2 linked regions of the Occultella kanbiaonis genome follow. The protein of the gene in region 2 interacts with the protein of the main gene of each other region in a pairwise test. Links are inferred from orthologs where the notes say so. Each region holds a gene or a part of one and is shown on either strand. Other genes may lie near its edges. The genes, in order: GKS42_RS15405 and GKS42_RS21570.

Region 1 (11,591 bases), 1.4 Mb from region 2 along the record:
ATCCGTCGGTCGTGGGTTCAAGCCCCACCTGGGGCACTCGTCATCTGTGACTTCGGTTGATGCTTGACGGTTGCTTCGGTTGATCCCTGACAGGACGTCCTGGTCACCGACGAGGTCCTGTAGTTCCACGACGGCGACCACCCTCCTGCGCACGGACAGACGCACCACCACCGGACCGCCGCGTTGCGCCGCACAAATGACTCGTTCGCATGGTCCGGCGACGCTCGCGCGGGCGGGAGGGGACGACGAGCGGGTCCAGTCGCTCTCTGCTTCCGGCATGGCGGCCTCACGCCCGCCCCGGTGAAACCCGGTGGTTCTCGTCCCTACCTGCGACTCGGCCCCTGCTCCGGCCCACGCATCAGCAAGGACCGGACACCGGCTGCGGATGTGACAGCTCCCCCTGTCCGATCGTCATGACCGGGCAGGGGGAGCGAGGCGGCGGCGCGGTCACCGGGACCACGATCGGGGCGCAGCGCAGTCCTCGGACCGCCGACGCCGTCGCCGATACGACCGGCTAGCGGATGCCTGCCTGCTGGTCGTACCAGGTCCGGGAGGAGTTCACGATCGCGAGGGCGGACGCCGCGATGACCCAGATGACGCCGAGCCCGAGCTGGGCGCCACCGTCGCCGGTCGCGACCGAGGCGATGCTGAGCACGACGTAGAGCCCGCCCATCACGGCCAGGCCGATCGCCGCGCCCTTCTTCCCGCGCGACATCAGGACGGCGAGGACGATCACAGCAATGCACCACACGACGACGAGCAGACCGAGTCCCACGATGAATCCGGTGGCGCTGCCCGGCAGCATGTCGGCGAACTCCGGGTCGTTGGCCAGGGCCCCACCGGCGATCGCGATGAGCAGGCCGAGCAGGACCCCGAGGCCGCCGCCGATCCAGCTCATGATCGCGGCCGCCTTCACGGACCCGGGCTTCTCGGGCGGGAGCCCGTAGGGGGTCTGCCCGAACGGCGTGCCGTACTGGTTCGCGCCGAACTGGTTCCCGCCGACCTGGTTCGCGCCGTACTGGCCCGGTCCCGGCGGTACGGCCGGGGCGCCGCTCGGTTGTCCGTAGCCCCCGGGCTGCTGTCCGTAGCCGGGCTGGCCGTAGCCGCCACCCTGGCCGTAATCGCCTGCGCCACCGGGCTGGCCGTAGCCGCCACCCGGCTGTTGTCCGTAGCCGGGCTGTTGGCCGTAGCCGCCCTGCTGGCCGTAGCCGCCCTGCTGACCGTAGCCGCCCTGCTGCGGGTCGGGCGGTCCGTACGGGCTGGCAGGTGGGTTGGTCACGGTCGATTCCCCTTTTGGTCTCCGGCGAGTGCTGGTGGCCATTGTGTCGCATCGGCGCGTCCGCGTCCCGCCCTGTGGCGACCGAGTTGGCGGGTTACGATCACAAGATCCGCCCGGCGTCGTGTGGAGGGAGCCAGATGAGCGTGTCGACCGACCGTGTCCGCGGGGAAACGGGCGCGGGTGCCGCGAGCCCGCTCCGGTTCGTCACCGCCGCCAGCCTCTTCGACGGCCACGATGCCGCGATCAACATCATGCGTCGCCTGATCCAGGCCAGCGGCGCCGAGGTGGTCCACCTGGGCCACAACCGATCGGTCGATGACGTGGTCCGCGCCGCGCTCGCCGAGGACGCGGACGCGATCGCGATCTCCTCCTACCAGGGCGGGCACCTGGAGTACTTCCGCTACCTCGTCGACCGCCTCCGGGAGGCCGGCGCCGGCCACGTGCGCGTCTTCGGTGGGGGCGGCGGCACCATCACCCCGGCGGAGATCGCCGAGCTCGAGGCGTACGGCGTCGAGCGGATCTACCACCCCGACGACGGCATGCAGCTGGGTCTGCAGGGCATGATCGACGACGTCATCGCCCGCGCCGGCGCCGCGCGCCGCCCCTCGTCGATGCCCGACGGCGTCCCGTCCGTCGGCGACGACGTCTCCCTCGCGCGCACGATCAGCGCCATCGAGGACGGGGTGCTCGCGGAGGCGGACCTGGCAGCCGCCCGCGCCGAGTGGGCCGCGGCCGCGGCCGGTCGCGCCGTGCCCGTCGTCGGCGTCACAGGAACCGGCGGCGCCGGCAAGTCCTCCGTGATCGACGAGCTCCTGATCCGCTTCCTCGCCGCCTTCGAAGACATCCATATCGCGGTGCTCTCGGTCGATCCCACCCGCCGCCGCACCGGCGGCGCGCTGCTCGGCGACCGGATCCGGATGAACGCCCTGCGCAGCAGGTCGATCCACCTGCGCTCGATCGCCACCCGCAGCCAGCACACCTCGATCGCCGCGATGCTCGGGGACTGCATCGCACTGCTCAAGGCCGCGGGCTTCGACCTCGTCATCGTCGAGACCGCGGGCATCGGGCAGTCCGACTCGGCGATCGTGGAACTCGTGGACCTCCCTGTCTACGTGATGACCAGCGACTACGGCGCCGCCAGCCAGCTCGAGAAGATCGACATGGTCGACTACGCGGACCTGATCGTGCTGAACAAGTACGACCGCCGCGGCGCCCCGGACGCGCTGCGCGACATCCGCAAGCAGTGGCGGCGCAACCGCGTCGCGTTCGACGTCCCGGCCGAGCAGGTCCCGGTGCTGCCCACGATCGCGAGCCAGTTCAACGATCCCGGGGTCACCGCGGTCTTCGAGCGGCTGCGGGCGATGCTCGCCGCGCAGGTCGAGGCCGCCGACGGCGCAGCCCGCCTCGAGTGGGACGCTCACCCCGGCGGTGCGAGCGCGGGCGCCGAGCCCCGCTCCGCGGCGCTCATCCCGGGGGCGCGGGTGCGCTACCTGGCCGAGATCGCCGAGGCCGGCCGCGGCCTGCGGGACCGGGTCGCGGCCGACGTGGAGACCGCTGACGCGGCGCAGTCCTACTGGCGCACCCTGCGTGACCTCGGCGACCCGGCGCTGCCGGAGGCCCTCGCGCCCTACCGCAGCGTCGACCTCGGCGAGGCCGCCACGGGAGGCGGCACCGCCGTCGGGCGGGCGCCGCAACCACGGACCGACGCGACCATCGCCGCGGACGGCGTGGACGCCGTCGGGCATGCGCCGCAGCCACGGGCCGACGCGACCCTCGCGACGGAGGGCGGGGACGCCGTCGGGCACTCGCCCGACCCGACCCTGCTCGCGCTGCGCCGGGCCTACACCTCCGCCGTCGGGCGGCTCGGCGAGGACTCCCGCGAACTCCTGCGCGGCTGGCCGGGGCGGCTTGCCGCGATCACCGGGGACGCCGGCACCTACCGCGTCCGCGGCAAGGATCTCGAGGTGGCGAACCACTCGACGTCGCTGTCCGGCACCCGGATCCCGAAGGTGGCCGCGCCGACCTACCGCGGCTGGGGGGACCTGCTCGCGTTCCTGCACCACGAGAACCTGCCCGGCGCGTTCCCGTACACCGGCGGCGTGTACCCGTACCGCCGCACCGGCGAGGACCCGACCCGGATGTTCGCGGGGGAGGGCACCCCGGAGCGCACGAACCGGCGGTTCCACTACCTCAGTGCGGGGCAGGAGGTCGCGCGGCTGTCCACGGCGTTCGACTCGGTGACCCTGTACGGGGAGGACCCGGCCACCCGCCCTGACATCTACGGCAAGGTCGGCAACTCCGGCGTGAACGTGCCGACCCTGGACGACATGAAGAAGCTCTACTCCGGCTTCGACCTGTGCGCGCCGACGACGTCGGTCTCGATGACGATCAACGGGCCCGCGCCGATCATCCTCGCCATGTTCTTCAACGCGGCGATCGATCAGCAGGTGGAGACCTACCTGAGGGCCGACGGCGATCGCTGGGCGGGTGCACAGGCTCGCCTCGAGCAGCTGCGGGCAGAGTCGGCGGAGGGGGCCGTGCCGTCATACGCCGGCGACCTTCCGCCCGGGCACGACGGTCTCGGTCTCGCGCTGCTCGGGGTGACCGGCGACCAGCTCGTCGACGCCGACACCTACGCGCGGATCCGCAGCCGGACGCTCGCGGCGGTGCGTGGCACCGTGCAGGCGGACATCCTCAAGGAGGACCAGGCCCAGAACACGTGCATCTTCAGCACGGAGTTCGGCCTGCGGATGATGGGGGACATCCAGCAGTACTTCATCGACTCCGGGGTGCGGAACTTCTACTCGGTCTCGATCTCCGGCTATCACATCGCCGAGGCCGGGGCGAACCCGATCACGCAGCTCGCGTTCACGCTCGCGAACGGGTTCACGATCGTCGAGTACTACCTGGCCCGCGGGATGAGCATCGACGAGGTCGCGCCGCACCTGTCGTTCTTCTTCTCCAACGGGATGGACCCCGAGTACGCGGTGATCGGGCGGGTGGCGCGGCGGATCTGGGCGCGGGCGATGCGGGACAACTACGGTGCCGGCCCGCGTAGCCAGATGCTGAAGTACCACGTGCAGACGTCGGGCCGGTCGCTGCACGCCCAGGAGGTGCAGTTCAACGACATCCGCACCACCCTGCAGGCGCTCTACGCGATCTTCGACAACTGCAACAGCCTGCACACGAACGCCTACGACGAGGCCGTCACCACCCCCACCGAGGAGAGCGTGCGCCGGGCCGTGGCGATCCAGATGATCATCAACGCCGAGCTCGGGCTGAACCGGACCGAGAACCCGTGGCAGGGAAGCTTCATCATCGGTGAGCTCACCGACCTCGTGGAGGAGGCCGTGTACGCCGAGTTCGAGGCGATCAGCGACCGTGGCGGGGTGCTCGGCGCGATGGAGACGATGTACCAGCGGGGCCGGATCCAGGACGAGTCGTTGCTGTACGAGACGCGCAAGCATGACGGGTCGCTGCCGATCGTCGGGGTGAACACCTTCCTGCCCCGGGACGATCCGGGCCGGATCGCCACGAAGATCGACCTGATCCGCAGCACCACCGACGAGAAGGATCAGCAGATCGCCGAGGTCGCGCGCTGGTGCGCGGAGCGGAACGGGCTCGCACCGGCTGCGCTCGCGGACCTGCAGGCTGTCGCGCGCGACGGTGGGAACCTGTTCGAGGCGCTCATGTCCGCCGTCAGGACGCACTCGCTGGGGCAGATCACCCACGCGCTGTACCTGGTCGGCGGGGAGTACCGACGCAACATGTGAGGGGCAGACGTGCCCATCGCGTTGTCCCGGCGCCACCTGGGCCGATACCCCTAGACTGGGCCGGAAAATCGAATCGACCGAGGCGCTGGGGCGTGCTCGGACTCTGAGGGGAACGGCATGGCATATCGCTACAACTCGCCTCCTGGCTGGCCGACGCCGCCGGAGGGCTGGACCCCTCCGCCGGGATGGCAGCCGGACGCGTCCTGGGGGCCGGCGCCCGAGGGTTGGCAGTTCTGGTTGGACGAGGCCACCGGTGCTCCGCCCGCCGCCGCTGCGACGGATGCTGCAGCCGTGAGCGATGCCGCCGCCACGTCCGGGTCGGACGCGGTGTCCGGCTCGGATGCCATGGGCGGCTCGGGTTCGATGGGCTCGGATTCGACGGGCTCGGACTCCGGTTCGGACGCGATGACAGCGGACTCCGGTGCTGGTTCGGACGCCATGGGCGGTTTCCCGGACTCCGACGCGACCGTCGTGCGGTCCGCGATGCCGACCGGCGACGCGATCTCCGGCTCGGACACCACGAGCGGCGTCGGCTCGGACTCGACGGCGGGCTCCGACTCGCTGGCAGGCTCGGGCTCGTTGGCGGGCTCCGACTCGGCGGCGGGCTCGGACTCGATGGGGTCCGCGGCGGCCATGGGGTCGGCCGACTCCGCGTCGCAGGGGGTGGCTGCCTCAGGTTCGGACGAGGCGCCGCGTTTCGGCGGAGACGCGACACCGCGCTTCGGCGAGGCAGGCGCCGGGGCCGGCCCGCTGCCCGCCAGCGACGAGCCGACCACGTTGTTCACCCCGGGTGCGCACGCCGCGAGCCCCGCACAACCCGAGCAGCCGGTTCAGCCAGCTGACGGGTTCGGCGCCGCGAGCGGTGCGCCGACCTACGGTGGCGCGAGCGGTGCGCCGACCTACGGTGGCGCGAGCGGCGGCCAGGGCGAGCAACAGCAGGATCCCTCCTACGGTGGCGCTGCCGCCGCGGGTGCCGTCGGTGGCGCGGCCGCGTCCCAGTTCGGCCCGCCGCAGCCGTCCTACGGTGACCCACAGACGCAGGCGTTCGGCCAGTCGCCCACGCAGGAGTTCGGCCAGTCGCAGGATCAGTACGGTCCGGGTGGTGGCCAGCAGCCGGGGCAGTACGGCCAGGCATCCGCGCCGGGTTATGACCAGTCGGCCGGTCAGTACGGTCAGGGTTCGGCTCCGCAGGGTTATGACCAGGCGGCGGGCCAGTACGGTCAGGGTTCGGCTCCGCAGGGTTATGACCAGTCGGCCGGTCAGTACGGCCAGGGTTCGGCTCCGCAGGGTTATGACCAGTCGGCGGGCCAGTACGGTCAGGGTTCGGCTCCGCAGGGTTATGACCAGTCGGCCGGTCAGTACGGTCAGGGTTCGGCTCCGCAGGGTTATGACCAGTCGGCCGGTCAGTACGGCCAGGCCTCGGCTCCGCAGGGCTACGACCAGTACGGCCAGGCGGCCGGGGCCGCGGGCTACGGCGGCCAGACCGGCGGCCAACCGCCGTCGAACAGCATGTACAACTACGCGCCCACGACCGGCCTCGACCAGGGCGGCAACTCGCCCTACGGCATGGCCGGGGGCTACGGCGGCCCGGCCGGACCCGGCGCCCCGGGCGGTGGCGGGAGCAACAAGACGCCGCTGATCATCGGGATCATCGTGGCCGTCGTCGTGATCGCACTGGTCGCATTCTTCGCGATCCGCGCCATCACCGGCGATGGCGGGAGCACCGGTGGCACGCCGACGCCGACCGTCACCACTGCGCCGCCAACGGACGAGCCGACGGACGACGCCACCACGGACGAGCCGACCGACGAGCCGACGGATGAGCCGACGGACACCACCACGGTGGCCCCGCCGACCGGCGACTACGTGAACCTCACCGGCTCCGACCCCGCCATCGTGGCGGAGAATGGTGTCCCGGTCGTCGAGGTGCGGCTGCTGCAGGCGCAGACGGGCTGGCAGCCGGGTGGGAGTTCGGTCCTGTGCTCCGAGCCTGAGGCCGGGCAGTACCTCGGCCTGGAGTTCGAGTTCACGACGTTGCCGGCTCTGGCCGACACCGAGGACGGCTTCTACTCATTCATCGGGTTCGAGCTCGGGGCGCAGACCGCCTCCGGCGCCGACCTGGAGGCCAATGCCTTCTCCGGCCTCTTCTGCCTCGACTCGAGCCAGCAGGCGCCGTCGGAGATGGAGCCGGGTCAGACCTACACCGGCTGGGCCGTCCTGGACGTGCCCACCGACGTCGCGGCCGTGACGTGGTCGGACTGGCTCGACTTCACCGGCAGCTCCCAGGACTATCGCTGGGTCCTGGCAGAGCAGTAGAGACCGCAGTCGCAGGGGCGCTGGGGATCACCCGGCGCCCCTTGCGCGTGGAAGGATCGAGGCATGGCATTCCGTGACATCCGCACGATCGGCGACCCCGTGCTGCGGACAGTGTGTGAGCAGATCACCACTATCGACGACCGGGTCCGAGCCCTGGTCGTGGACCTGGTGGAGACGGTGGACGCCGAGGGCCGTGCCGGCCTGGCCGCGAACCAGATCGGTGTCAGCCTGCGGGCGTTCTCCTGGAATCTCGACGGCGAGGTCGGCTACGTGCTGAACCCGCGGCTGGTGGAGGTCTCCGAGGAGGCCCAGGACGGTGACGAGGGCTGCCTCTCGGTACCGGGCCTGTGGTTCCCGGCGAGGCGCGCCGCGTACGCGAAGGTCGAGGGGATCGACCTCGACGGCGCCCCGGTGACCGTCGAGGGCGAGGGCATCATGGCCCGCTGCCTGCAGCACGAGGTGGACCACCTGGACGGCAAGTTGTACCTCGACCGGCTGGACCGGGACGTGCGCAAGAGCGCGATGCGGAAGGTCCGGGAATTGATGTGAGGTGCACAAACGCCCTCTCTTAGGGCATCATGGGCGTGGAAGCCGTGTGCATTCCTTGAATGTGACTGACCGAGATCGTTGGGGAAGACGTATCTCGAACAGAACAGGAAGGGGATGGCAATGACTGGTGCAAGCACCCGCGGCGTCATTTTCGTGCACTCCGCACCCCGGGCTCTGTGCCCGCACGTGGAGTGGGCAGCGGGCTCCGTCCTGGACGCGCGCGCGTCCTTCGACTGGACTCCACAGCCGGCCGCGCCCGACCTGTTCCGCGCCGAGTTGTCCTGGACCGGACCGGCGGGCACCGGCGCCCGCCTGGCCTCCGCCCTGCGTGGGTGGACCCACCTGCGCTACGAGGTCACCGAGGAGCCCTGCCTGGGCACCGACGGGGGCCGCTGGAGCCACACCCCGGACCTGGGCATCTTCCACGCCCAGGTGGATGTGCACGGCAACGTCGTGGTCCCCGAGGACCGCATCCGGGCCGCCATGACGCACGCGGACGAACCGGCACGGATGAAGCACGAGCTCGACCTGGCCCTCGGCCAGGCCTGGGACGACGAGCTCGAGCCGTTCCGCTACGCCGGCGCCGGTGTCCCGGTGCGCTGGCTGCACCGCGTCGGCTGAGGCAGGCGGCCCGCGTCAGCACTGACCTCACCCACCTGGGCGTTGAGATCGCACCCGTCGCGCTGAGATGGCACCTGCGGAGGGCGTCTGTTCCACTGACGCGAGATGCGGGTCGCGCGCCGGTTGACCCACATTTCAGGTCAGGGGAGCTCGGAGGGTGTCTGTTCCACTGACGCGAGGTGCGGGTTGCGCGCGGGCTGACCCACATTTCAGGTCAGGGGAACCCGGGCGGTCGTTCCACGGACGCGAAGTGCGGGTTGGGCGCGGGCTGATCCACACTTCAGGTCAGGGGAACCTGCGGGGAAGGCGCCCGTCAGGCGTCTCTCAGGCGCTCGTGAACACCAGGGTGGCGTTGTGGCCGCCGAAGCCGAAACCGTTGTTGACGGCGGCGATGTCACCGTCGCGCAGCGGTCGCGGCACGTCCCGGACCAGGTCGATGGGCAGGTCCGGCTCGGGGTCGGAGACGTTGATCGTGGGCGGCGCCTGGCGGTCCGCGATCGCCATGATCGTGAAGATCGACTCCAGCGCGCCGGCGCCACCGAGCAGGTGCCCGGTCATGGACTTCGTCGCCGAGATCGCCACGTGGTCCGCGTCGTCGCCGAGCGCACGGCGCATCGCCGCGGCCTCGACGCCGTCACCGGCGGGGGTGGACGTCGCGTGCGCGTTGACGTGCACCACGTCGGAGGAGCGCACCCCGGCGTTCTCCAGGGCGAGCCGGAAGGCCCGCTCCTGACCGGCGCCGGTGGGGTCGGGGGGCGCGACGGCGTACGCGTCGGACGTCATCCCGAGCCCGGCCACGCGGGCGTAGATCCGAGCGCCGCGGGCGATGGCGTGGTCCTCACGCTCGAGCACGAGGACGCCGGCTCCCTCGCCGAGCACGAACCCGTCCCGGTTCACGTCGTAGGGGCGCGAGGCGCCGGCCGGGTCGTCGTTGCGGGTGGACAGGGCCTGCATCTTCGCGAACGACGCGATCGGCAGCGGGTGGATGGCGGCCTCGGTGCCGCCGGCGACCACCACGTCCGCGCGGCCGGTGCGGATCATCTCCAGGCCGTAGCCGATGGCCTCGGCGCCGGAGGCGCACGCGGAGACTGGCGTGTGGGCGCCCGCCTTGGCGCCGACCTCGATGGAGACGTAGGCGGCGGGCGAGTTCGGCATCAGCATCGGGACGGTCAGCGGGAGAACCCGCCGCACGCCCTGGTCCCTGATGGTGTCCCAGGCGTTGACGAGGGTGATGACCCCGCCGATGCCGGAGGCGATCACGGCGCCGATCCGTTCACCCGGCAGCTCGGGGGAGCCGGCGTCCGCCCATGCCTCGCGCGCCGCGATCATCGCGAACTGCGCGCTGGGGTCCATCCGGCGGGTCTCGGGCCGGGACAGGACGTCCTCGGCCGGTACGGCCAGCTGGCCGGCGAACGTCACGGGCAGCTCGTACTGGCTCACCCAGTCCTGTTCGAGGGTACGCACGCCGGACTTGCCGGCGAGGGCGGCGGCCCAGGTCGTGGGGACGTCACCACCGAGCGGTGAGGTCGTTCCGAGGCCGGTCACAACTACGTTCGGTTGATCGCTCATCTGCGTACTCCAAGACTGTGAAGCAGGGGGTGGCCGCGCCGGGCGTGCGGATCACGCACGCCCGGCGGCAACCGGGGTCGGGACGAGGCTCAGGCCTGGGCCTGGGCGATGAAGCTCACGGCGTCACCGACGGTGTTGAGGTTCTTCACCTCTTCGTCGGGAATGCGGACCTCGAACTTCTCCTCGGCCAGGGTGACGATCGTCATCATCGACAGCGAGTCGATGTCGAGGTCATCGGTGAACGACTTGTCCTTCTGGACCGCGTCGGTGGGCAGGCCCGTCTCGTCGTTCACGATCTCGGCCAGACCGGCCAGGATGTCCTCTTCGCTGTGCGCCATGCTTGCTCCATTCTCAGGGTTTCATTCGGGGTGGGAACAGTGTCCCCGACGCCGTGGTGACGGTGCCACCGCGGCGCGCTGGGCGGCCGGAGGAAAGGTTCGGGCGGCCCGAGCAGGTCTCAGGGTAGGACCACGACCTGTGCGGCGTAGGCGAGCCCGGCTCCGAAGCCGATCTGCAGGGCGATGTCGCCGCTCTTCGCCTGCCCCTCGCGGAGCAGGCGTTCGGTGGCCAGCGGGATCGACGCCGCGGAGGTGTTGCCGGTGTCGGCGATGTCGCGGCCGACCACGATGTCCTCGCGGAACTTGATCAGCTTCAGGAGCTGGTCGGTGATCCGCATGTTCGCCTGGTGCGGGATGAACACGTCGATGTCCTCGAGCTGCAGCCCGGCGGCGTCCACGGCTCGGCGGGCGATGTTCGGCATCGAAGAGATCACCCACTTGAACACGGTCGGCCCGAGCTGACGCAGCGTCGGGGTGGTCATCTGGGAGACCTCCTCGGCGGTCTCCGGGGTCTCCGGGACCGGCTCGCCGAGCTCCTCGCGGCGGTAGTCCAGCCAGGAGTGGGTCTGGTAGATCACCGACGCCTGCGAGCCGTCGCTGCCCCACACGGTCGGCCCGATCCCGGGCGTGTCCGAGCGGCCGACGATCGTGGCGCCGGCGCCGTCACCGAGGAGGAAGGAGATGGTGCGGTCGGTCGGGTCGATGAAGTCGCTCATCTTCTCGACGCCGATGACGAGCACGTTCTCGGCCGTCCCGGCCCGCACCAGCGCGTCCGCCTGGGCGATCCCGTAGCAGTAGCCCGCGCAGGCTGCGGAGACGTCATACGCAGGCGCCGGGGTGGCCCCGATGGCGTCGGTGACGATGGTGGCCAGCGACGGCGTCTGCTCGAAGTGGGTCACCGTGGAGACCAGCACCGCGTCCAGGTCCGTCCCGGTCAGGCCGGCCTTGGCGAGCGCGTCCTGCGCGGCGTCGACGGCGAGATCCTTGACCGTCACGCCCTTCGCGGCGCGTGCCCGGGTCTTGATGCCGGTGCGCTGCTGGATCCACTCGTCCGAGGAGTTGATCGGGCCGACGATGTCGTCGTTCGGGACGAGTTCACTGCCACGCGAACCCCCGACGGCGAGGATGCGGGAGCCGAGGACGGGC
Region 2 (11,606 bases):
TCGACACCGATGAGGGCTTCCAGGCCTACGTCGACGGCAACACCGCCTACGGCGAGGCCTGCGCGGAGAACACCGGCCCGCTGATCGGGCACGTGGACACCGTCAGCGCCACCCGGGACCTGGACATCCTGCGGGCGGTCATGGGGGAGAGTCAGCTGACCTACCTCGGCTTCTCCTACGGCACGTTCCTCGGCGCCCACTACGCCGACATGTTCCCGGAGAACGTCGGCCGCCTCGTGCTCGACGGTGCGGTCGACCCCGCGCTCAGCTACGGCGAGATCATCCGTGGCCAGACCGGCGGATTCGACCTGGCCTACCGGTCCTACCTCGAGGACTGCCAGGCCGGCACCGACTGCCCGCTGACCGATGGGGTGGAGGCCGGCATCGACCAGACCATCGCCCTGCTCGACCAGCTCGCGGACACCCCGGTCGCGAGCGGCGACCCCGACCGGCCCGTCAACGACGCAGACCTGCTCAACTCGATCATCGTGGCGCTCTACAACCCGGGGTCGTGGCCCTCGCTCACCAGCGCGATCGCCGCGCTGCAAGCCGGTGACGGGTCCGAGATCCGGTTCCTCTCCGACTACGCCCTCGACCGCGACGAGGACGGCAACTACCCCGAAGACCAGGGTGCGTTCCGGGCGATCGACTGCCTCGACTACCCGGTCGAGCTCGACCTGGACGCGATGCGCGCCGAGGTCGACGAGCTCACCGAGATCTCCCGCCTGTTCGGCCCGTACAACGGCTACGGCGAGGTCGGCTGCGCCACCATGCCGGTGCAGTCCTCGGCGGTCCGCGAGCCGCTCACGGCGGAGGGCGCCGCACCGATCCTGGTGATCGGCACCACCCGCGATCCGGCCACCCCGTACGAGTGGGCCGAGTCGATGGCCGAGCAGCTCTCCTCGGGCGTGTTCCTGTCCTATGACGGCGACGGCCACACCGCCTACGGGGCGGGCAGCTGCATCGACGACGCCGTGGATGCGTTCCTGGTGGAGGGCACGGTCCCGGAGGACGGACTGTCCTGCTGAGGCCCGGATCACACCGCCATCGTTTTGGCGAACGCCGACGGCGGCGGGTACAGTGGGCGCGCCCCGCGGCTCCACCTGCGGGGCATCCGCCGCCTTAGCTCAGTCGGCAGAGCGTCTCACTCGTAATGAGAAGGTCCAGGGTTCGATTCCCTGAGGCGGCTCCACGACAACGGCGAGATCCCAACGAACAGTCGGGGTCTCGCCGTTCCTGTTCCCGGCCGCCGGGGCCACCACGAGGGCCGACGGTGCGGTCGCTCGTGTCCGACCCGTCAGGCTGGCGGGTTCCAGCCCATGACGGCGTCGGCGCCCCGTGAGATCGCGCTCGTGGGAGCCATCCGGACCAGCGTGTTGCGAAGGCCCTGGAACCGCGGACCGAGGTGGGAGCCGAACCGGGCCGTGACGAGCGCGGTGCGGGAGATCGCACGGCAGCGGGGCCGCCGCTGGGAGTCGTAGGCCGCCAGCGCTGCGGCCAGGGGGCGCCCTGCTGCGGCCGGGGCGCCGACCAGTCTGGCGACGCTGATGCCGTCCTCCAAGGCGGTGGCGGCGCCCTGCCCGACGGTTGGTAGGCCACCGTGGGCTGCGTCTCCGGTGGCGACCATCCGGCCGATGACGTAGCGGGGCATGCCACCTGGCAGGTACAGGACGTCGTGGCGCATCACCGCGCCCGGGTCCGTCTGCTCGATCAGGTCGACGATCACGGGCGCCCAGTCGGTGAACCGGTCGCGGGCCGCCGCATGCTCGTCCAGCAGCCGGAGCCCCTCGGGCATCTTGACGTACCCGTACCAGTAGGTCTGATCCGGTCCGACCGGCATCGTCCCGAACTCCGCGTGCGGCCCCCAGTACTGACGCAGGACGGAGGGCTGCAGTGCGAGCGGTGTCACAGCCCGCCAGCTGGAGTAGCCCGAGTAGGCCGCTCGCGCGGACGGGGTCAGCGCGGCGCGCACGGCGCTCCGGACGCCGTCGGCGGCCACCACGAGATCGGCCGCATGTTCGGCGCCCGTCGTGCGCACCACGGCCTGCTCTCCGTCGGGTGATCCAGGGCGTGCGCCGGTGACCGTGATCCCTGTCACGAGGTCGATGTCCAGGTCCCGAACGCGCTGCAGCAGCGCCGAGTGCAGCCTGGCGCGGTGCACGCCTCGCATCGCGACGGCGTCGACGTCGTCCGCGATCGGACGAATCGGGCGACCGTGCAGGTCATACACGCCGCCCGCGCGCGTCGGCACCCCGAGACCCTCGATCGCGGAATCGTCGAACCCGAGACCACGCAGCGCGGCGACGCCGTTGCGCGCGAGCGCGACGCCGGCCCCGACCTCGCCGAGTTCGGTGGCCTGCTCGAGCACGGTGACGTGCCAGCCCGCCTGCGCCAGGCCGAGGGCCGAGGCCAGCCCGGCGATGCCGCCACCGGCCACCACTGCTGTCGGTTCCATCATCGCTCCCGTCGATTCCTGTTCCACAACACTTGTTGTGGTACATATGTTGTCATACTGGGCTGGTGCCCCGCACCAACCCACGACGACGCGACGCCCTCGCAGACGCCGCCATAGAGATCACGGCGGTCGCCGGTGTCGGAGGGGTCACGCACCGTGCCGTCGATCGCGCAGCCCACGTGCCGATCGGCACGACCGCGAACTACTTCCCCAGCCGTGACGAGCTGCTCGGCGCTGCAGCTCGCCGGGTCGCCGAGCTCCACCTCGCCGAGTCGACGGCCGCGACGGCTGCGGCCGCCACGAAGCAGGCGGGTGACGCAGCCGGCCGGCTGACCGACCTGCTTGCGGCGTCGTTGGTCATGGCCGCCACCACGCACCGGACCCGCTACCTCGCGATCTACGAGCTGCAGTTGGAGGCCCAACGGCGACCAGCGCTGGCCGGTGCGCTCGCCAGGCTCGCTGAGGCCGCCGAGGCGCAGACGCAGGCGGTGCATCTCGCGCTCCGGGACGCGGGCGCCCCGCCCGGCGCGGTGCCGTTGCTGATCACGCTCTACGGTGGCGCCCTGTTCATGCTGGTGACCGGGCCCGGCCCTGTCGACGCCCTCGCGGTCCGACGCCTGGTCGAGGCGATGGTCACCGGCGCACGAAGCGCCGGCTGACCGGCCGGAGACTGGTCGCGGCAGGAGCGGCCATGCGAGACCAACGAGTTGGCGGCTTGCACGTCGATGAATCATCAGGCGCACTCGGGTCGAAATGATGAGTTGGAGCGACCCGAGCACGAGGCAGTCGCACTGTTCTGGCGGTTCATGATCGAGAAGTTCGGAGTCACGCCTGAACCGCGGATCTGACGGGTGATGGACCGCTGCGGTTCATGACCCCGGATCGCGATGAGTTGGTGAGTGTGTCGTACCCCGCGGCATGGTTTCATGGCCCGATGAGCGAGCCCGAGACGCAGTCGAACGAGTTGAACGTCCCGAACCCCGGTCCGGTGGGGTCGGCGGTCGTCCTCACCTTCGGGGTGGCGTTACTGGTGATCGGCTGGGCCGCGATGGATCAGGCCCGGCAGATGAGCCTGGTCTGGGAGCTCACCGGCGAGTCCCTGGGCGACCCCGGCCGTGCCTGGCTGACCACCGGGTTCATCATTGCGGTCGTTGGCCTGCTCGCCACCCTCGTCGGGGTGTACCGGCTGGCCGTCGGCGTCGACTATGCCGCACGCCGGTGGGCAGCGCAGGGCACGCGGAAGTAGGCCCAGGCTCACTGGGACGAGGCGGCGAGGACGTACCAGAACCACAGGAGCAGTACCGCGTCGTCCACCGGAATGCTCGGTTCGCAGTCCAGCCGGACGTAGTTCGGGAACCCACCCGTGTAGCCCGTGTGTCCCACCTGGGCACCGGCCCGCCACAGCGTGAGCCCGACCGAGAGCGTGCCCTCCTTGCGCAGTCCGTACCAGCCCGAGCCGGAGCACGCGTGCCAGGACGTGCTGCTCCCGCGTTCGCGCTGCACCGAGAAGGTCGGCTCGGCGGCGCCGTCCGGGGTCGCCTGGTAGTCGTTGCCCCGGCGAAGCTTCCAGGGTCTGCCACCGATGCTTGCCTTGCTCGTCCTGCTCCAGGGCGAGATCGGGATCTGGGCGACCTCGGCGCCGTCGAGCCGGATCACGTTGCCCCGTCCCCAGTCAAGCCGCATCGTCGCATTGTGCCACCGCCGGTCACGGCTCACCCGGGCAGGTCCCACATGGCGGCAGTACAGTGCGCGCCCCGCCGCTCCAGATGCGGAGCACCCGCCGCATTGGATCAGTCGGCGGAGCGTCTCACTCGTCATGAGAGGGACCAGGGTTCGATTCCCTGAGGCGGCTCCGGTAGGAACTCGGCCCCAGCACTGATGAAAGTCGGCGTCGGGGCCCTGCTGCGTCCGATGCGGGGCGCCGACGCGCTGCGACCGTCTTGACATCGCGAGTCGATGGTGGGACTTTCCTCACAGCGGGCCGCCGCGGTGCGCTCGTTTCGGTGTGACGGACGGGAAGACTGATGGCCGGAAACCCCGTGAGGGCGAGTTATCGTCACCGCGCTCGACTGCATCCGAGACGGCCCGCGTCCAGCCTGACGGACACGTGGACCATGGTCGACGGGGTGGACGTGTTCTATCGCGCGTCGCTGGCTTCGCCGGGTGCGCCGGTCATGACGCACCTGCACGGCTTCGGGCTGTCCGGTCGGTACCTGCTGCCGACCGCCGAGTTGCTCGCGGACGAGTTCCTCACGTATGTGCCCGATCTTCCCGGCTTCGGGCGCAGCGGACGACCTCGCGATGTGCTCGACGTGCCCGACCTCGCTCACGCGGCGGCCAGATTCCTGGACGACCGCGGGGTGAGGTCGACCACGCTGGTGGGCAACTCGATGGGATGTCCGGTCATCTGCGAGTTCGCGCACCGGTACCCCGAGCGTCTGGATCGCGCCGTTCTGGTCTCGCCGGCCGGGGGGATCCAGAACCAGCCGCTCCGACGCGCGATCGGTCAGCTCACGAAGGACGGCAGACGGGAGCCGGCCAAGATGCTCAGCGTGGCGACGCCGGACTATCTGCGGTTCGGCGTACCAAGCACGGTGCGGTTGTTCCGCGCGCTCACCCGGTACCCGACGCTCGAGCGACTGCTCGAACTGTCGTTGCCGACACTGGTCGTGCTCGGCGACCGCGACCCGCTGCTGCCAGGTGCCGAACGGATCCGGGAGGTCGCCGGGCAGACCGACAACCATGTGCTCGTCGTCATCATCGAGGGCGCTGCGCACGCGATCAACTTCAGCCACCCGGGTGAACTCGCCCACGCCATCAGGCTCTTCATGCGGGACGAGCCCATCGTCGATGACCCGGACTCGCCCGGAACCGCATCGGTCTACGAGATCCATCGGGGCACGCTGCACCCGCCGGCGAAGCCGAAGCCAGACGGCGGAGGAGCGCCAGGCGGGTGATGGGCGCGGTCGGACGGGGCGGTCGGTGATGCTGCGGGACGGAGGCGACGACGACCGGTCAGGCGGTCACCGGGCGAGTTCCGCGCGATAGTGCGCCGTGAGCGCCGGGTAGTACTGGTCGAAGTCGATCGCGGCGAGGTCGGCGCCGGTCTCGCCGGCGACCATGCGGTCCAGGTAGTAGTCCCACCCCGGGCCGACTCCCTCCGCCAGGGTGTCCGAACCGACCTCCTGGGCGAACGTCAGCGTCGTGACGCCGTCGGCCTCGGCGAGGTCGATCTGCCAGGTCCACTCGATGGTGCTGTCATCGGGTCGCGCCGACCGCATCACGAGGCGTCGCGGCGCGTCGCACACGTCGATGTGGATCGTCTCCGCCGGCGCGTCCGCAGCCTCGGCGGTCATCCAGAACGACACCGAACCACTGGTGGGGTCTCCCGCCCAGTGGCCGATCCAACGCACCAGCCGGTCCGACTCGGTCGTCGCCGCCCAGACGTCGGTGATCGGTGCCCGGAAGGTCCGTTCGAAGACGAGGTAGGCCGTCCCGTCCCGTTCCTCTCGTCGTCCCGTGGCCCGGGGCGTGGGTGTACTCGTCATGCTGACTCCTCCGTGGTGGTTCGGTTCCTGTCCGAATGGGGCGTGGCGTGGTCGCGGACGGTGCGTCGCACCTCGAGGTCGAGGCCGTCGAGTGCGGTCTCGTCGAAGCGCGGTGCCGGCACGAGGGTTGCGAGGTAGTCGGTTACCGGACTCAGGCCGCCGCGTGCCAACCGGTAGTGCCGCTCCCGGCCGACGTCGTCGGCGGTCACCAGGCCTGCCTCGCCGAGCACCCGCAGGTGCCGGCTGATGGCCGGCCTGCTGATGGCGTGCTCGCCCGCGAGGTCGACGACCCGCGCCGTCCCACGGGCCAGCCGGCTCACGAGGTCCCGGCGGACCGGGTCCGCGAGGGCGGCGAACGCATCCATTCGTAATTGGTAACGAATAAGCTACCAATCTGTCAATACTGTCCTGGGTGTGTGTTGTTTCAGGACGCAGAGGAAACGGGTGCGTGACGGCGGACCGCTGCTCAGCCTTGACCGGCGTCCCTGTGTGGGTCGATCAGGCGGACACCGTCCGGGAGTGGAGTGCCTCTGGTGAGCGCACCATCCAGCCAGAGTTCGATCAACCCAGCCAGTTCCTCGGGATGGCTGAAGTTCGCTGCGTGCGCTGCTTGCCGCAGGAGCGCGATGGTGATGTGTTCGTCAGCGAGTCGGCCGAGCTCGCGAACGCGGGCGGGTGGCGGCATGAGTGGATCGCGCCCACCGAGGATAGCCAGGGTCGGCACGGGTGTGCGAAGGAGGCGCTCCAGCGAGGGGAAGAGGGTCAGTTCGTGGAACAGGCGAAGCCCGTTGATCGGTCCGAACCTTAGATAGTCCGGAAGTGCGATCGGTGCCATGCTCGGGCTCTCTCGAGCGACATCGGTCACCAACTGGCGTAGCCCGCGGCTCAGGGGCTGGTTCTGCACCCCCCCGGCAGGTGCGACCAGCACAAGGCGTTCGACTCGCTCAGGTGCGCCGTGCGCCACCTCAAGTGCGATCGGGCAACCCATCGAGTTCCCGATCAGCACTGCTCGGTCGATGTCCAGCGTGTCGAGAAGTGTGAGCACCGCCGTCGCGAGCGCGGGGATACCCAGGACGTGGGCGCGCCGCGAGCTGCGTCCGTACCCGGGCAGGTCGGGCACCACGTTGATCCTGCGCTTGGCCAGTACGCGGGCGGTCGGCATGAGGTACGCCCCGGAGATACCGAAGCCATGGATGTGGACGAGGGGTGGGCCGGACCCTTGCGTGCTCCGCCGACAGTAGACGATTGCGCCGTCGACCTGCAGCCGCTCTGCCACCCATCCGGTGCCGTCGGTCGACATGGCAGGCTCTTTCCAGGAGCAGGGAGGTGGTCCGGCAGATGCGGGCTGAGCTGGAACGGCTTTCCGTTCACCGAATGGTCCTTCAGTGCAGTGCCACCTTGAGGAGTGCGACGAGCACCCCGATGCCGGCGCCCGCTGCGGCGCTGGCAATCCTTCCCTTTGCATCGAGACCGCCCCGTGCACCGGCCCGGTAACTGTAGAAGGCCAGCAACGCGATGGTCGCGAGTAGCGCCGTCCATGCCGACGCGTCCAGGCTCGCCCCGGCGAGGCGCGTCAGGAGGAGAACGGCCAATGGCAGGATCGACGCGGCGGCGACCGGCGCGGCCTCGGTCAGGGCGTGTCTGAGTGCCGTGGCCGGATGATGGCCCTGGGTGAGCGCACTACTGATCGTTGCGGCATGCAGGTGCGCTATCCAGTAGACGCCGACGGTGACGATGATCATCAGGCTCAGTTGCGCCGTCGAGTCCGCGTGACCGACGCCGTACGCGATCACGGCGGCACAGACCACGGTCCCGATGATCGCGCCTTCACTGCCTGAGACGAGATCGAGCGGAACTGAGCGGCGGTCATCCGGCACCGAAGGTCTCCAGGAGCACGGCGCGCTCGGCAGCCGTGAGGTTGGTGTGGATCAACTTGCTGTCGCGGCCGCGGAACCGGTCACCGAGGGCGTCCAGGTCCGTGTTCTCCGTGACCAAGAACAACGCAGAGGTGCCAGGACCGACCTCGGTCCGGATCCGCTCCAGATCCTCCTTCGTGATGCCGGTTCCCTCCGTTGCCTTTGCGAGGGCACCGATCCCAGCACCGAGTACGACCCCCGCCACCGGGATCGTGAACAGTGCGCCTACGAGGATTCCCCAGAGCGCCCCCCACGCGGCGCCGCGCTTCGGGCTGTCGTGGTCGTGGTGGAGTTCGGGCTTGTCGGCTCCCTCGGGCCAACTCATGACGGCGTGGTCGACTATCGTGACCACGCCATCGGCGGCCGCCGCCTTCAGCGCGCTCTCAGCGTGCGCGGCGCCGTCGGGGTCTTCGTACTTCCACACTGTGAATGTGGTCATCTCGCACCTCTTTGTGTTGTTGGGCTCTTGCAGTTCGCGGGCCTCACGGGTGAGCCCGGTCCAGACCGGGGGCCCCGGGCCGTGGTGGAACTTCCTGAGGAAACTGCGGTGACGAAGCTGAACGACATCGGACCATCCTCGTTTCAGGCCACGGCGGGTGTGAGACCAATGGGTAGCGCCACCGGCTCCGTGGGCCCCGCGCGCCACCTGAGGATCGCCTTGATCAGTTCTTCGACCACGACGATCGAGGAGGCGATCCCGATGCAGATGCACCATTGCTCGAAGGTGAGTCCGGTCGTCCCGAAGATCTCCTGGAGGAAGTTCAGTGCCGTGATCAGCACGATCGCGAGCAGCGCGACGGCGTAGCGCCGCAACTGCACAGCGCCGGGAATCGAATTGCGGTCGAACATGGTCCCGGTCTGGTCACGGCTCAGCAGTGCCCCGAAGAGGTGGAACAGCGCCAGTGTGGTCAGCAGCATCGTCGCGGCCACGACGGCACCGCCCTGGCCCGCACCGATCTGGTACGCGACCAGCGAGCCGACGGTCATCACCGCGCCCTGCACGCAGAGCCGGATCCAGTTGGTGCGGGAGAGCACCGGCGCGCTGATCGGCCGAGGGGCGCGCGACATCAGACCGCGGGCGGGCTGGTCGAAGCCGAGCGCGATGGCGAGCGGGATGTCGATCACCATGTTGATCCAGAGGATCTGGAGGGGGTTCAGCGGCGCACCGTTGGCGATGCCGAAGATGCCGGCCCCGATGAAGATGGCTATGTAGGCGACCAAGGTGGACATCTGGAAGCGCAGGTACTTCAGGAGGTTGTCATAGAGGGAACGCCCGTAGGACACCGCGCCGACGATCGTCGCGAAGTTGTCGTCGGTGAGGATCATGACGGCGGCTTCCTTCGAGACCTCCGTGCCGGTGATACCCATGGCGACGCCGATGTCGGCGGTCTTCAGGGCCGGGGCGTCGTTGACCCCGTCCCCGGTCATCGCTACGACGTCGCCCTTCTCCTTGAGCAGCCTGACCAGGCGAACCTTGTCCTCGGGTGCGACGCGAGCGACGACGCCGATGTCGTCGAGTTCCCGGAGGAGTTGCGCGTCACTCATCGAGGCGAACTCCGCACCGGTGACGGCCCGGCCCTCGATGCCGAGCTCGCTCGCGATCGCGGCAGCGGTGCTGGCGTGGTCGCCGGTGATCATGCGGACCCGGATGCCGGCCTCGTGGCACTCGCCGATGGCGGCCTTCGCCTCGGGCCGTGGCGGGTCGACGATGCCGACCATCGCCAGCAGGGTCAACTCCTGGACGAGTCCGATGAGGTCGTCGTCGGCCCCCACCGTGCCCGGCTCGAGGTCGCGTTCAGCGACGACCATGACCCGCTCGCCGGCGTTCGCGATCCGGTCGTTCGCTTCGAGTGCGAGATGCCGGTTGGCTTCGGTGAGCGGCAGAACCGTGCCGTCGGGCTGCCGCACGGAGGTCGACCTTGCGATGAGGACGTCGGGTGCTCCCTTGACGTAGCAGCGAACCACCGGCCGTCCGTCATCCGAGGTCACGGTGTGGAATGTCGCCATGAACTTGTAGTCGGAGTCGAAGGGCACCTCGGCAACGCGAGGGTAGGCGGCCCGCGTCTCGGTGATGTTGAGTCCGCCCTTGGCTCCGAGCACGATGAGAGCACCCTCGGTAGGATCGCCGATCAGGGACTCGCCGTCGAGGACGGCGTCGGCGCAGAGCACCATCGGGAGCAGGTATGGATCCAGGTCGTATCGCTCGCCCCCGACATGGCTGATGTCACCGACCGTGCTGTAGCCCTCCCCTGAGACGGTGTAGCGGTGGTGTCCGGGGATCACGATCTCGCGTGCCGTCATCTTGTTGAGGGTGAGCGTGCCGGTCTTGTCCGAGCAGATCGCCGACGTCGAGCCCAGCGTCTCCACGGCGGGCAGCCGTTTGACGATCGCATTGCGACGGGCGATCTCGCGCGTGCCCATCGAGAGCAGGGCGGTCACCACGGCGGGCAGACCAGTGGGGATCGCGGCGACCGCCAGGGCGACGCCGGTGATGAACAGGGTATCGAACGTCGCACCCTGAGCCAGTCCCAACAGGATCACCAGGACGAGGGCCACCGCCGCAATCGAAGCGATGATCTTCGACAGCGAGTCGAGCTGCTTCTGCAGGGGGGTCTTGCTCGTCTCGGTGTTGGCCAGCATGTGCGCGATGTGCCCGATCTCGGTGTCCATCCCGGTGGCCGTCACGATCACCTCTCCGCGGCCTCGCGTGACCGAGGTGTTCATGTAGGTCATGCACCGCCGGTCGCCCAGCGGGACGTCGGTACCTGGGACCGGTTCGATTGTCTTGCCGACCGGGAGGCTCTCGCCGGTCAGGGCGGCCTCCTCGATCTCGAGGGTCGCGGCGAGTGACACGCGACCGTCGGCCGGGATCCGGTTGCCGGCCTCGACCAGCACCACATCGCCGGGCACCAACTCCTCGGCGTCGAGTTCGGTCGGCTGACCGTCACGACGGACCCGCGCGATCGACTTCATCATCTGGGAGAGCGCCTTGACGCTCTCCTCGGCCTTCGCCTCCTGGCGTAAGCCGATGACGGCGTTGAACACCGTCAGTCCGGCAAGGACCACCGTCGTAGCCGTGTCCTGGGTCACGAGCTGGTTGATCAGCGCAGCGCCGAGGAGCACCAATTGCATGAAGTCCTGGTACTGCCGCACGAAGGCTCGCCATGCGGGCTCCTGCTTCCCACTGGCGAGCCGGTTCGGCCCGTGGGAGGCAAGGCGCGATCGGGCCTCGTCGCTGGAGAGTCCAACAGCCGGATCGACACCGAGTTCGCGGGCGACGTCGTCCGCCTCCATAGCGACTGGGTCCCGAGGGCTCTCGGCGCCGGGAATGTCAGCGTTCACGGTCGCCATCGTTGACCTCCACGGATCAGTGCGGTTCTCACCGATGGTGCTGAGACGCTGGGTGGTTGCGCTCCACCCTCGGCGGGGTGGGTTGATCTGGTGCCCAGCCCTGCCGCGACGGCCGTGCCGGCGAATCCTGCATTCTGGATGAAGCCAGGCCGGTGTGCCGGGGATACCGTGGCGTGCATCGGCCCACTCGGAGGGCTCAAACCATCGGGTACTCATGGCAGACGATCCACGTGGCTCCAGGCTGGTGCAGCGAGGGCGATACGACTCGCCGTTCTTCAGGTCCAAGTTCCGCGTTCCCACCACACCGGCGCACTTCATCCGCAGACCGCGCCTCGT

The links.
Region 1: the proteins of GKS42_RS21570 (region 2) and GKS42_RS15405 interact in binary tests that used the Escherichia coli proteins (3 or more experiments, as listed by UniProt). The link is inferred for Occultella kanbiaonis from one-to-one orthologs.

What each region holds. Positions count from the first base shown.
Region 1 is NZ_CP046175.1:3,328,479-3,340,069, reverse strand. The notes cover bases 8,822-11,591. They hold GKS42_RS15405 (acyl carrier protein), read right to left. Parts: upstream 10,446-11,591; coding sequence 10,197-10,445; downstream 8,822-10,196. Other genes in these bases: GKS42_RS15400 (beta-ketoacyl-ACP synthase III), read right to left, coding at 10,565-11,591; GKS42_RS15410 (beta-ketoacyl-[acyl-carrier-protein] synthase family protein), read right to left, coding at 8,863-10,107. Outside these bases: GKS42_RS15435 (hypothetical protein), read right to left, coding at 515-1,279; GKS42_RS15430 (methylmalonyl-CoA mutase family protein), read left to right, coding at 1,417-5,052; GKS42_RS15425 (hypothetical protein), read left to right, coding at 5,170-7,368; def (peptide deformylase), read left to right, coding at 7,432-7,917; GKS42_RS15415 (DUF3145 domain-containing protein), read left to right, coding at 8,038-8,538. UniProt on the Escherichia coli protein: Carrier of the growing fatty acid chain in fatty acid biosynthesis.
Region 2 is NZ_CP046175.1:4,692,045-4,703,650, reverse strand. Bases 3,706-6,490 are described here. They hold GKS42_RS21570 (alpha/beta fold hydrolase), read left to right. Parts: upstream 3,706-4,569; coding sequence 4,570-5,412; downstream 5,413-6,490. Other genes in these bases: GKS42_RS21555 (alpha/beta fold hydrolase), read right to left, coding at 6,470-6,490; GKS42_RS21560 (ArsR/SmtB family transcription factor), read right to left, coding at 6,000-6,368; GKS42_RS21565 (SRPBCC domain-containing protein), read right to left, coding at 5,479-6,003; GKS42_RS21580 (hypothetical protein), read right to left, coding at 3,710-4,138. Outside these bases: GKS42_RS21605 (alpha/beta hydrolase), read left to right, coding at 1-1,028; GKS42_RS21595 (FAD-dependent oxidoreductase), read right to left, coding at 1,298-2,455; GKS42_RS21590 (TetR/AcrR family transcriptional regulator), read left to right, coding at 2,521-3,114; GKS42_RS21585 (hypothetical protein), read left to right, coding at 3,390-3,701; more of GKS42_RS21555, read right to left, coding at 6,491-7,303; GKS42_RS21550 (hypothetical protein), read right to left, coding at 7,386-7,880; GKS42_RS21545 (DUF1269 domain-containing protein), read right to left, coding at 7,870-8,358; GKS42_RS21540 (cation-translocating P-type ATPase), read right to left, coding at 8,502-11,270; GKS42_RS26650 (hypothetical protein), read right to left, coding at 11,467-11,606. UniProt on the Escherichia coli protein: The physiological role of BioH is to remove the methyl group introduced by BioC when the pimeloyl moiety is complete. It allows to synthesize pimeloyl-ACP via the fatty acid synthetic pathway through the hydrolysis of the ester bonds of pimeloyl-ACP esters.